DNA from 2 places in the Pseudomonas sp. NPDC089554 genome. Region 2 is predicted to be linked to the other one. Evidence: riboswitches for the same ligand, from Rfam matches in the RefSeq annotation. Region 2 holds a riboswitch; the other holds the start of a gene.
What was found. Region 2 has a riboswitch for cobalamin ahead of ACQKPE_RS02490 (CbtB domain-containing protein). Riboswitches for the same ligand answer to the same signal wherever they lie in the genome.

Region 1 (4,893 bases), on a different contig from region 2:
CGCAAGGCCAACCATCCCGGCGAGCCGGTGATGAGCCAGAAGGAATTTTTCCGCGAACGCCAGGAAGCGCGCTATGGCAAGCGCCAGTGCAACACGCGCTGCTGTTAAGCCTTCCTGCGCAGCAGCACGATGAAGAACAAGCCACCGATGGCGGCGGTGGCGATGCCGATCGGCAGGTCCTGAGGTGCGATCAGGGTCCGTGCACCCACATCCACCCACACCATGAACAGCGCGCCCAGCAACGCACACACCGGCAGCAGGCGACGATGCTCGGCGCCTACCAGGCGCCTGGCCACGTGGGGCAGCATCAGGCCGACGAAGCCGATGGCACCGGACAACGACACCAGCACCCCAGTCAACAAAGCGCTGCCAATGAACACCTGGGCACGTACCCGACGCGTGTCGAAGCCCAGGCTCACAGCGGTCTGCTCGCCGCTCATCAGTGCATTCAGGGCTCGTGCCAGGCTCATCAGTACGACAAAGCCCGCCATCACGCAAAGCGCTGGCAGCCATAGCAGCGACCACTGCGCCAGGCCTAATCCACCGAGCATCCAGAACATCACCGAACTGGTGGCGTGCGGGTCGCCGGTGTACAGCAGCAGGTTGGCCGCCGCCATCACCACGAACGACACCGCTACCCCGGCCAACAGCAGGCGATCGCTTTCCAAGCGTCCACCCCGGCTGGCCACGCCCAGCACCAGCAGCATGCTGCCCAGCGCGCCAAGGAAGGCCGCCAGCGGCAAGCTGAAGACGCCCGCGAACTGACCCAGGAACAGCACCACCATGACTGCGCCGAACACCGCACCCGCGCTGACACCGAGCAGGTGTGGGTCGGCCAGCGGGTTGCGGGTCACCGCCTGCAACGCCCCACCGACCAGCACCAAGCCGGCACCCACCAACGCGCCCAGCAACACACGTGGGGCGCGGATCTGCCAGACGATCTGCGCCTGGCCACGGCTGAAGTCGCCGCCATCACCCAGGCCGACGTTCTGCAACACGATGCCCGCGACCTTGGCCAATGGCACCTGGGCTGCACCGAAGCCTAGCGACAGCAGGCATGACAGCAGCAGTGCGGCAAACAGTGCGATGATCAACCAACGGTAAGCCACGGGGTTACGCACAGGCATCAGCGCGGTGCCTGCGCGATCAATTGCGGGTGCAGGGCCGCAGCCAGGGTTTCAATGGCCGCAGCGTTCTCCACCGACGGCGTTACTTGCAGATATGACAGCACCACGAAGCGCTGCTTGCGAATGGCCTCGACGCCGCCCAGGGCGGGGTGCTGCAACAGGAAGTCACGCTTCTGCTGCCAACTGGTGGGGCCGTAGTCGACGATCACGATCACCTCGGGGTCGCGCTCTACCACGCTTTCCCAGCCAACCTGGGTCCAGCTGGCCGCCACGTCGGCCATCACATTGTCGCCACCGGCCGTGGCGATCAGCGCCTGCGGCATGCCCAGGCGCCCGGAGGTGGTGGGGCGGTCTTCACCGCTGTCGTAGAGGAACACTCGTGGCCGCTCGGCGGTCTTGGCCAGCGCCTTACTCACCTGCTCGACCCGCTGGCGTAGTTGGGCGACCAGCGCCTGCGCGCGTTCGCGCACGTCGAAGATGCGCCCGAGGTTGTCCAGGTCACGGTACAGATCCTCGAGGCTTGCCGAACGTTGCGGCATGATCCACGAACAGGATTCGCTCAGTTCGTACACCGGGATGTCGAACGGCGCCAGGGTCTGCGGCGTGACCGGCCCGCCAATACGCATGCCGTAGTTCCAGCCGGCGAACAGCAGGTCGGCGTTCACCTCCAGCAGGTTCTCCACCGAGGCATAACGCGGGGCGATTTCCGGCAGGCCCTCCAAGGCCTTGCGCAGCGCCGGGTCTAGGGTCTTCCAGCCGCTGATACCGCTGTAGCCGACCATGTGCTCGCGCAGGCCCAGGGCCAGGAGCATGCCAGTGAGGTTGATGTCGTGGCTGACCGCGCGGGTCGGCGCCTGGGTGAAGGTGACGTCGCGTTCGCAACTGCGCACGGTCAGCGGGTAGTTGCTGGCCTGAGCGGCGAGGGGCAGGGCGGCCATCAGGGCCAGGCAGGGGAGCAGGGCTTTCATGCGGGGGTGATCCAGGTAATGCGTGGGTGGGAGGCCAGCGGGTGGCGGTCGACCAGCGCCTGCACGCCGAACACCTCGGCCAGGCAGTGTTCGGTCAGCACCTGGTGCGGCGTGCCGTGGGCGACGATGCGCCCGGCGTCGATGACGTACAGGCGGTCGCAGAAGGCCGCCGCCAGGTTCAGGTCGTGGAAGCTGGCCAGCAGGCTCAGGCCGGTGCCGCGCAGTTGTTGCAGCAGCGCGAGCTGGAAACGTGGGTCGAGGTGGTTGGTCGGCTCGTCGAGAATCAGCAGCTGGGGTTGCTGCACCAGCGCCCGGGCCAGCAGCACCCGTTGCTTCTCGCCGCCAGACAGACGTGTGAAAGCCTGGTCGGCCAGGGTGTCCAGTTGCAGTCGGGCCAGGGTGCTATCGACCAGGCCTGGCTCGCGGTCGCCTTCCAGCCACCCCAGGTGTGGCGTGCGGCCCATGGCCACGACATCGCGCACGCTCAGGCCGAAGTCTTCGGGAAACTCTTGCAGCATCACTGCAATGCGCTGGGCAGCCCAGCGCGGTGGGCGCTGCCAGATATCTTCGCCAGCGAGTGCCACGCGCCCCTGGTGCGGGCGGTTGAAGCGGTAGGCGCAGCGCAGCAGGCTGGTCTTGCCACTGCCGTTGGGGCCGATCAGGCCGACGAATTCGCCAGCGCCGACGGCAAGGTCGATGCCTTCGAGCAGCGTTGCCTGGCCCGGGCCGGGTGCCCAGTGCAGGTCTTCGATGCGCAAAGTAAGGGAGGACATGGCGTTGCGACCGTTGCAAGGTGAGTTCGACCCGAACGGAGGACGCGCTGGAGGGCTCGATGGCAAGGGTATGCCGCGAACACCGGCCCGCGCCCGCCCACCGCGGGAGTTGCCAATTGCTGTACCAGGCCGGTCTCCGGGCTTGCGAGGGGCATGAGGCATTCACCTTCCCATGCCGGCTGGCACAGTGGTGTATCGAATGCATCGCTCGCTTACCGTTGCGGGGGCAGCGCCGGACTACTCGCAAGGCGAGGCACCGGCTTCCCGTTTAATCCCCTGCACGGCGGCAGGGGACACCTGGAACAAGGGGCGCATCTGAGCATTTATGGGGGAAAGCGTCAACCGGAGTGGCCCTCGACGCATTCAAACCTTACGTTCGACCAACCCGGCCAGTACCGTCTCTAGTGCAGTGCTGCCCCGGCGCGGTGTACCTGCGAAGTCGATCCAACCCTGGTTGAAGCCGTCGAGCATTTGCATGCGCGGTAGCGGGTTATGCATGCCCTGGTCGCGAAACAACTGTTCCCAGGCCTGACGCGGCACGGCTTGGGCCTTCACCTCGCGACCCAGCAGGCGGCCTAGGGTACTGGCCAGCTCCAGCGGGGTGATGCGCTGCGGGCCTTCCAGTTCGATCACGCGCACGCCGTGCCAGTCTTCTTGCAACAATGCCGCTGCCGTGCGGCCGATATCGGCCGTGGCGACCATTGACACCGGTTTGTCCAGCGGTTGCAGGAAGCTGTGCAGTACGCCTTCGTCACGGGCCGGGGCGATATCCCACAGGCTGTTTTCCATGAACCAGCCAGCGCGCAGGAATGTCACCGGTATCGGCAACTGCCCCAGCTGGCGTTCCATCTCGCCGAGTTGCGACAGCAGGTTGGGCTGGTCGGCCTGGGCGCCGATGGTCGACAGGCACACAACCTTGCGGGGAGCGCAGGTACGCAATGCTGCGTGCAGGTTGGCAATGATGGCACGGGTTTCAGGGTAGTCGGGGCTAGGGTCGAAGTTCGGTGGCAACAGCACGAAAACACCCTCGGCACCGGAAAATGCCTGGATCAGAGCGGGGCGGTCATGCATGTCGGCAATCGCTACGCGGCAGCCTTCCGCCAGCCAGGACTCGCCCTTGGCAGCATCGCGCACCACGGCGCGCACCTCCTTGCCTGCGGCGAGCAGGTTGCGAGCGACGGTGCTGGCGACTTGGCCGGTGATACCAGTGATGACGTACATAGAGGGGCTCCGATTGAGCGCGGCGCAGTGCCGCGATGAGAGCCAGTGTGTGGTGCAGCAATTGATTAATCGATAACATCACTGTCATTTAATAAATGACATAACGGCATAAATATGGGCTTTGATGAACGCAGCCTCAACGGCATGAGCGTATTCGTGGCCATTGCCGACAGCGGCAGCTTTGCGGCTGCCGGCGATGTCATGGACATGTCGCAACCAGGGATCAGCCGCGCACTGGCACGGTTGGAAAAGCGACTGGGTATTCGTCTGTTCGACCGCACCACGCGTTCGGTCACGCTGACTGATGAAGGCCGACGCCTGTACGAACAGGTAGTGCCGTTGCTGGCAGCGCTGGATGAGGCGGCTACCTCGGTGACCGCAGGGGCGCAGGTTGTGCGTGGGCGCCTGCGGGTCAATGTCGACCCGTTCTTCGCTCGCCTGATGCTAGGGCCCGCGCTCGGAGGGTTTCTCGATGCGCACCCGCAGCTGGAACTCGAGCTGATCACCCGCGATCGTCTTGGCGACATGGTCGCGGACGGTTTCGACCTAGCCGTGCGCTTCGGCGAACCGCGGGCCTCCAGCCTAGTGGCGCGCAAGCTGCTTGATACCCGCATTCTCACGGTGGCGGCACCGGCCTACCTCAAGCGCTTCGGTTGGCCACGCACGCCTGCTGAACTGACCGAGCATCGTTGCATCCAGTTTCGCGATCCGCAGAGTGGTCGTCCGTTTCCCTGGGAGTTTCACCGCGCCCAAGAGCGCGTCGAGGTCGACACACGCGGGCAACTGCTGGTCAACGATGCCGGC
Region 2 (4,893 bases):
TCGGCGCAGGGACGGCAGAATGTGCACTCGAACGAACAGATCACTGCATCCGGGCTGTCGCCGGGCAGGTCGATGTCACAGCATTCGCAATTGGGGCGCAGCTCGAGCATGGCGTTACTCCGATAGACAGGAAAGCCTGGAGTGTGGGCCGATCACTCGCGGGCTGCAATCGTCAGCCAGGGCGGTAGAGGTGTGCGTGGCCAGCCCGGTACAAGGCCGAGTCGGCGAATGGCGCATCGCCTAGCACATGGCCCACCAGGATCAGCGCCGTGCGGCGAAACCCTTTGGCTTCTACCTGTTCGACGATGTCGGCCAGGGTGCCCTTGACCCAGTCCTGGTCCGGCCAGCTGGCGCGGTGCAGCACGGCGATCGGACACGTGTCGCCGTAATGGGGAAGCAGCTCGGTAACGATTCGTTGCAGGTGCCGGACACCCAAGTGAATGGCCAGGGTGGCGCGGTGCCGAGCCAGGTCCGCCAATTGCTCGCCGGGCGGCATCGGCGAGCTGTCGCCATAGCGGGTGAGAATGACGGTCTGCGCCACGTCGGGCAGGGTCAGCTCGCAACCGAGCAGGGCCGCGCTGGCGGCAGTGGCCGTTACCCCGGGCACGATCTCGAAGTCGATACCGAGCGCACGCAGATGGCGGATCTGCTCGCCGATGGCGCCGTACAGGCTCGGGTCGCCGCTGTGCACGCGCGCAACGTCCTGGCCGTTGGCATGAGCCAGGCGCATCGCTTCGATGATTTGCTCAAGGTGCAGCTCGGCACTGTTGATCACGGTTTCGGCGCTGTGCCCCTGCAGCACGGCAGGTGGCACCAGGGAGCCTGCATAGATGATGACCGGGCACTGGCGGATCAGGCGCTGGCCCTTGACCGTAATAAGCTCGGGGTCGCCGGGCCCGGCGCCGATGAAATAGACCGTCATGGCAAATCCTTGAAAAGCGGGAGGATAGGGCGATTATTCGCGACTGGCGATAGCCAGGGTAGCGGGTCCGAGTACTTGGCGGTCGACCCTTAGACGGGCCTGCGGGTGCTCGGATTGCGCCAACGCCAGGGCCGAGCTCTCGGCAACCCCCCAGCAACCGGTGTGCTCGAAGGCTGTGCTGGAGCGGTGACTGAGCTGGGGAGCCAGCGGCAGCAGGTGTTCGGCAGTGAATACCACCAGCGGTAGGGCAAGCCGTTCGGCCAGTTGCAGCAGGCCAGGTTCGTGCGCCTTGCTGTCGATGCTGGCGATGCCGCGCAGGGCCGAAAGGGGCAGTTGGTGCGCCGCGAGGGTTTGGCGTAGCAGGTTGTCCAGTGCTTCGACCGGACAGCCGCTGCGACAACCAAAGCCGGCATACAGCGCCGGCACTCTGGCGTGTTGGCTCATCAGGCGTGGCTTGCGCGACGATACAGCCAGGCGCTGAGCAGGCCCAGGGCAACCCAGAAGGCTGCGTTGGTCAGCCACGAGGCGATCACGAACTGTGACTCGAGCGCCTCGGGCGCGAGGCTTTCATGCACTTCTGGCTGTGGTGCGCCGATCAGGTGCGGGACCACCAGCAGCACGACGCCGGCGACCTTGAACAGCCAGTGCCTGGCGAACACCAGCAGGGCCAGGCCGGCGGCGGTGGCGGCGGCGGTGCCGACCCACCAGGTCTGGCGTTGGCCCAGGTCGGCGGCGGCGGTACCGGGCAGCTCCGGTGGCAACCCGAGGGTCGGCGCCAGGCAGAATACTGCGAAACCGGCCAGGCCCCAGAGTGCGCCGGTGCTGACCCGGCCGGGCTCGCGCAGGCTGTACAGGGCGGCGAGGATCAGGGCGAAGCCTACGGCGACGACCAGGTTGCCGCCGGTGGTGGAGAGGATGCGCTGCCAGCCGTCTTCCGGCGACCAAGCCTCTTCGCTGTGCTCGTGGGTGTGGGCGGCCGTTGCTTCGCCCGCATGGTCATGCTGTTCGGTAGCGGGGCCTGCGCTTTCGTAGGTTTCTGCCTGAAGAATCAGCGGGGCGACCCAGAAGCTTTGCAGCAGGGTCAGCAACAGGGCGGCGAGCAGGCCGCTGAAGCCGGCGGTGCGGGCGATTCGCGAGATCATGGGCGGGCTACTCAGTGGCAGGGGAAGGCGGCGCTGTGGCGGGTGTCGTGGGCGGCGTTGTGCACGGCCTCGATATGCGAGAAACCGGCGAAGTAGACCAGGCACAGGCCCAGCAGGCTGGCGCCGATGGCCACTACGAGGCGCTGGCTGAGGCTGACGGGGGTGGCGATGCTGTGTTTGGCGCTGGTGATGGGCATGACGCTTTCCTCTGCTTTTTTAGCAGCGGACAAGCGCGGCGCGCCCGGGCGTGGTTGGCCCAGGGGAATGCGACAGCGCCCGCCCTCCGCGGGGTGATCATTGAGCGTTGGGCCGGTCTCCGGGCTTGCGAGGTGGGGGTGGGGTCCCTGATGGCGTCACCTTCCCATGCCTTGGCGGGGGCACAGTGGTTCAGACGCTTCACTCGCTTACCGTTGCGGGGGCAGCACCGGAGTTGTCGGGCCCTGGGTGGGGCCTGCGACGCACCGGTTTCCCGTTTCACCCCCTGATTGGGGGCACCCGAACGCAATGTGCTAGCAAATCATGAGGAAATATTTCAGTCAATTCTAATCAATGGATTGGGATTGGGATTGGGATTGGGGCGCGGGCGTTGGGTGAATATCCATTTGCTTTGGTGGCGCTCATTCACCTTTTCGCCCTTACGGCGACTTACTTTTTTTCTTGGAAAAAAGTAAGCAAAAACCGCTTGCTCCCCCATACGGCCCTACGCTGTGCTCCGGGTTCCCTCGCTCCGGCGTCTTACGGGCCTTCGCGGCCTACGACTTGCTTCGCAAGTCTACATCTCGCGACTTCGGCTACGCCGAAGGGCGCTGCGCGCCAGGGCCCTCCAGACGCCTCCGCTCGGCCTTCTGGAAGTCGCGAAGATCAAGATCAAGATCAAGATCAAGATCAAGATCAAGATCAAGATCAAGATCAAGATCAAGATCAAAAGCCAAAGCCAAAGCCAAAGCCAAAGCTAAAGCTAAAGCCGGGCAGGGGCGGGCTGGGGCGTGTGGTGCATAAATAAAGCCACTCGCCATCCCACGGTTGACCACCCGCCAACCACTGCGTAGCCTTGCCAGTTCGAGGTTCTCCGGCGCCAGCCGGAGCTAAGACGGGAACGCGGTACAAGCCGCGGCTGCCCCCGCAACTGTAAGCATCCAAAGGGCCGACATAGCCACTGCGTATCACGCGGGAAGGCGTCGTCCGACTGGCCACAGGCCGGTAGGGTGCAAGCCAGGAGACCTGCCTCGTAACGTTTTCGACTTTCAACCGGGCGGGGTGATCCGGTGACGAACGTGCCCGGCCAGCAGCGTCCGTGGCTATCGTCCTGCATGCCCGCGCCACTGCTGCCAAGGGCATCGCGACATGAAAACACTGGCCAAACTCCCCGTCACCATCGTTACCGGCTTCCTCGGCTCAGGTAAGACCACCCTGCTGCGTCACATGCTCGACAACGCCCAAGGCCGTCGCATCGCGGTGATCGTCAACGAATTCGGCGAGCTGGGTATCGACGGCGAAATCCTCAAGCAATGCAGCATCGGTTGTACCGAAGAAGAAGCCAACGGCCGCGTCTATGAACTGGCCAATGGCTGCCTGTGCTGCACCGTGCAGGAAGAGTTCTTCCCGGTCATGCGCGAACTGGTCGCACGCCGTGGCGACCTCGACCACATCCTCATCGAAACCAGCGGCCTGGCCCTGCCCAAACCCCTGGTGCAAGCTTTCCAGTGGCCGGAAATCCGCAACGCCTGCACTGTCGATGCCGTCATTACCGTGGTCGACAGCCCCGCGGTCGCCGCCGGCACCTTCGCCGCTTACCCCGACCAGGTCGACGCCCAGCGCAAGCTCGACCCCAACCTCGACCACGAATCCCCCCTGCACGAACTGTTCGCCGACCAGCTGGCCAGCGCCGACCTGGTCGTATTGAACAAGGCCGACCTGATCGACGCCGCAGGCCTTGCCAAGGTCCGTGCCGAGGTGGCCGAGGAACTGCCGCCTGCGGTCAAGGTGATCGAGGCCAGCAGCGGCCGCTTGCCGCTGGACGTGTTGCTGGGTATCGGTGCCGAGTCCGAGGTGCACATCGATGGCCGCCGCACCCATCACGACTCGCACCACGACGACGATGACCACGACGACCACGATCACGACGCCTTCGACTCCATCTCCATCGACCTGCCCGAGGCCGACGAAAGCCTGCTGCTCGATGCTCTGACCCAGCTGGTCACCGAGTTCGGCATCCTGCGCGCCAAGGGCTTCGCTGCCATCCCCGGCAAGCCGATGCGCCTGCTGATCCAAGGCGTAGGTACCCGCTTCGACAAGCACTTCGACCGCGCCTGGCGCAGCGATGAGCCGCGTATTACCCGCCTGGTGCTGATCGGCCAGGACCTCGATGCCGTGCAGCTGGAAGCGCGCCTGCGCCAAGCCCTGGGCGCCTAAGCCATGCACCTGCTGCGGACCCAGCCCGGCGGCTTCGTGCCGGACGACAGCATCGCCGACCTCGGTCAGACCCCCGCCGAACTGGTGATCCTCTGCAGCGGCGATTCACACCTGGCACTGCTCGCCGACACCGCCGAGCAGCTGCCGGACGACTTCCCCAGCCTGCGCCTGGCCAACCCCATGCAGGTGCAGAACCACGCCTCGGTCGACCTGTACGTCGACCAGGTGCTGCGCCATGCCAAGGTGATCCTGGTGTCGCTGCACGGCGGCGTCGGCTACTGGCGCTATGGCGTCGAGCAACTGGTCGAACTGGCCGCGCGCGGGGTGCAGTTGATCCTGGTGCCAGGGGATGACCGCCCCGACCCCGAGCTGACCGACCTGGGCACGGTACATGGCGAGCAGGCCGAGCGGCTGTGG

Region 1: linked by a shared signal. The riboswitch ahead of ACQKPE_RS08580 (ABC transporter ATP-binding protein) and the one ahead of ACQKPE_RS02490 (CbtB domain-containing protein) in region 2 are both predicted to bind cobalamin.

The regions. Positions count from the first base shown of each region.
Region 1 is NZ_JBNNVR010000019.1:36,176-41,068, reverse strand. It holds gene ACQKPE_RS08595 (YbdD/YjiX family protein) at 1-108, shown strand, start outside; gene ACQKPE_RS08590 (FecCD family ABC transporter permease) at 105-1,127, opposite strand; gene ACQKPE_RS08585 (ABC transporter substrate-binding protein) at 1,127-2,095, opposite strand; gene ACQKPE_RS08580 (ABC transporter ATP-binding protein) at 2,092-2,868, opposite strand; cobalamin riboswitch at 2,979-3,184, opposite strand; gene ACQKPE_RS08575 (NmrA family NAD(P)-binding protein) at 3,232-4,089, opposite strand; gene ACQKPE_RS08570 (LysR substrate-binding domain-containing protein) at 4,204-4,893, shown strand, end outside.
Region 2 is NZ_JBNNVR010000004.1:39,246-44,138, forward strand. It holds gene ACQKPE_RS02470 (DUF1272 domain-containing protein) at 1-110, opposite strand, end outside; gene cobM (precorrin-4 C(11)-methyltransferase) at 173-922, opposite strand; gene ACQKPE_RS02480 (cobalamin biosynthesis protein) at 956-1,348, opposite strand; gene ACQKPE_RS02485 (CbtA family protein) at 1,366-2,064, opposite strand; gene ACQKPE_RS02490 (CbtB domain-containing protein) at 2,076-2,261, opposite strand; cobalamin riboswitch at 2,354-2,578, opposite strand; gene ACQKPE_RS02495 (hypothetical protein) at 2,856-3,080, opposite strand; cobalamin riboswitch at 3,110-3,307, shown strand; gene cobW (cobalamin biosynthesis protein CobW) at 3,409-4,476, shown strand; gene cobN (cobaltochelatase subunit CobN) at 4,480-4,893, shown strand, end outside.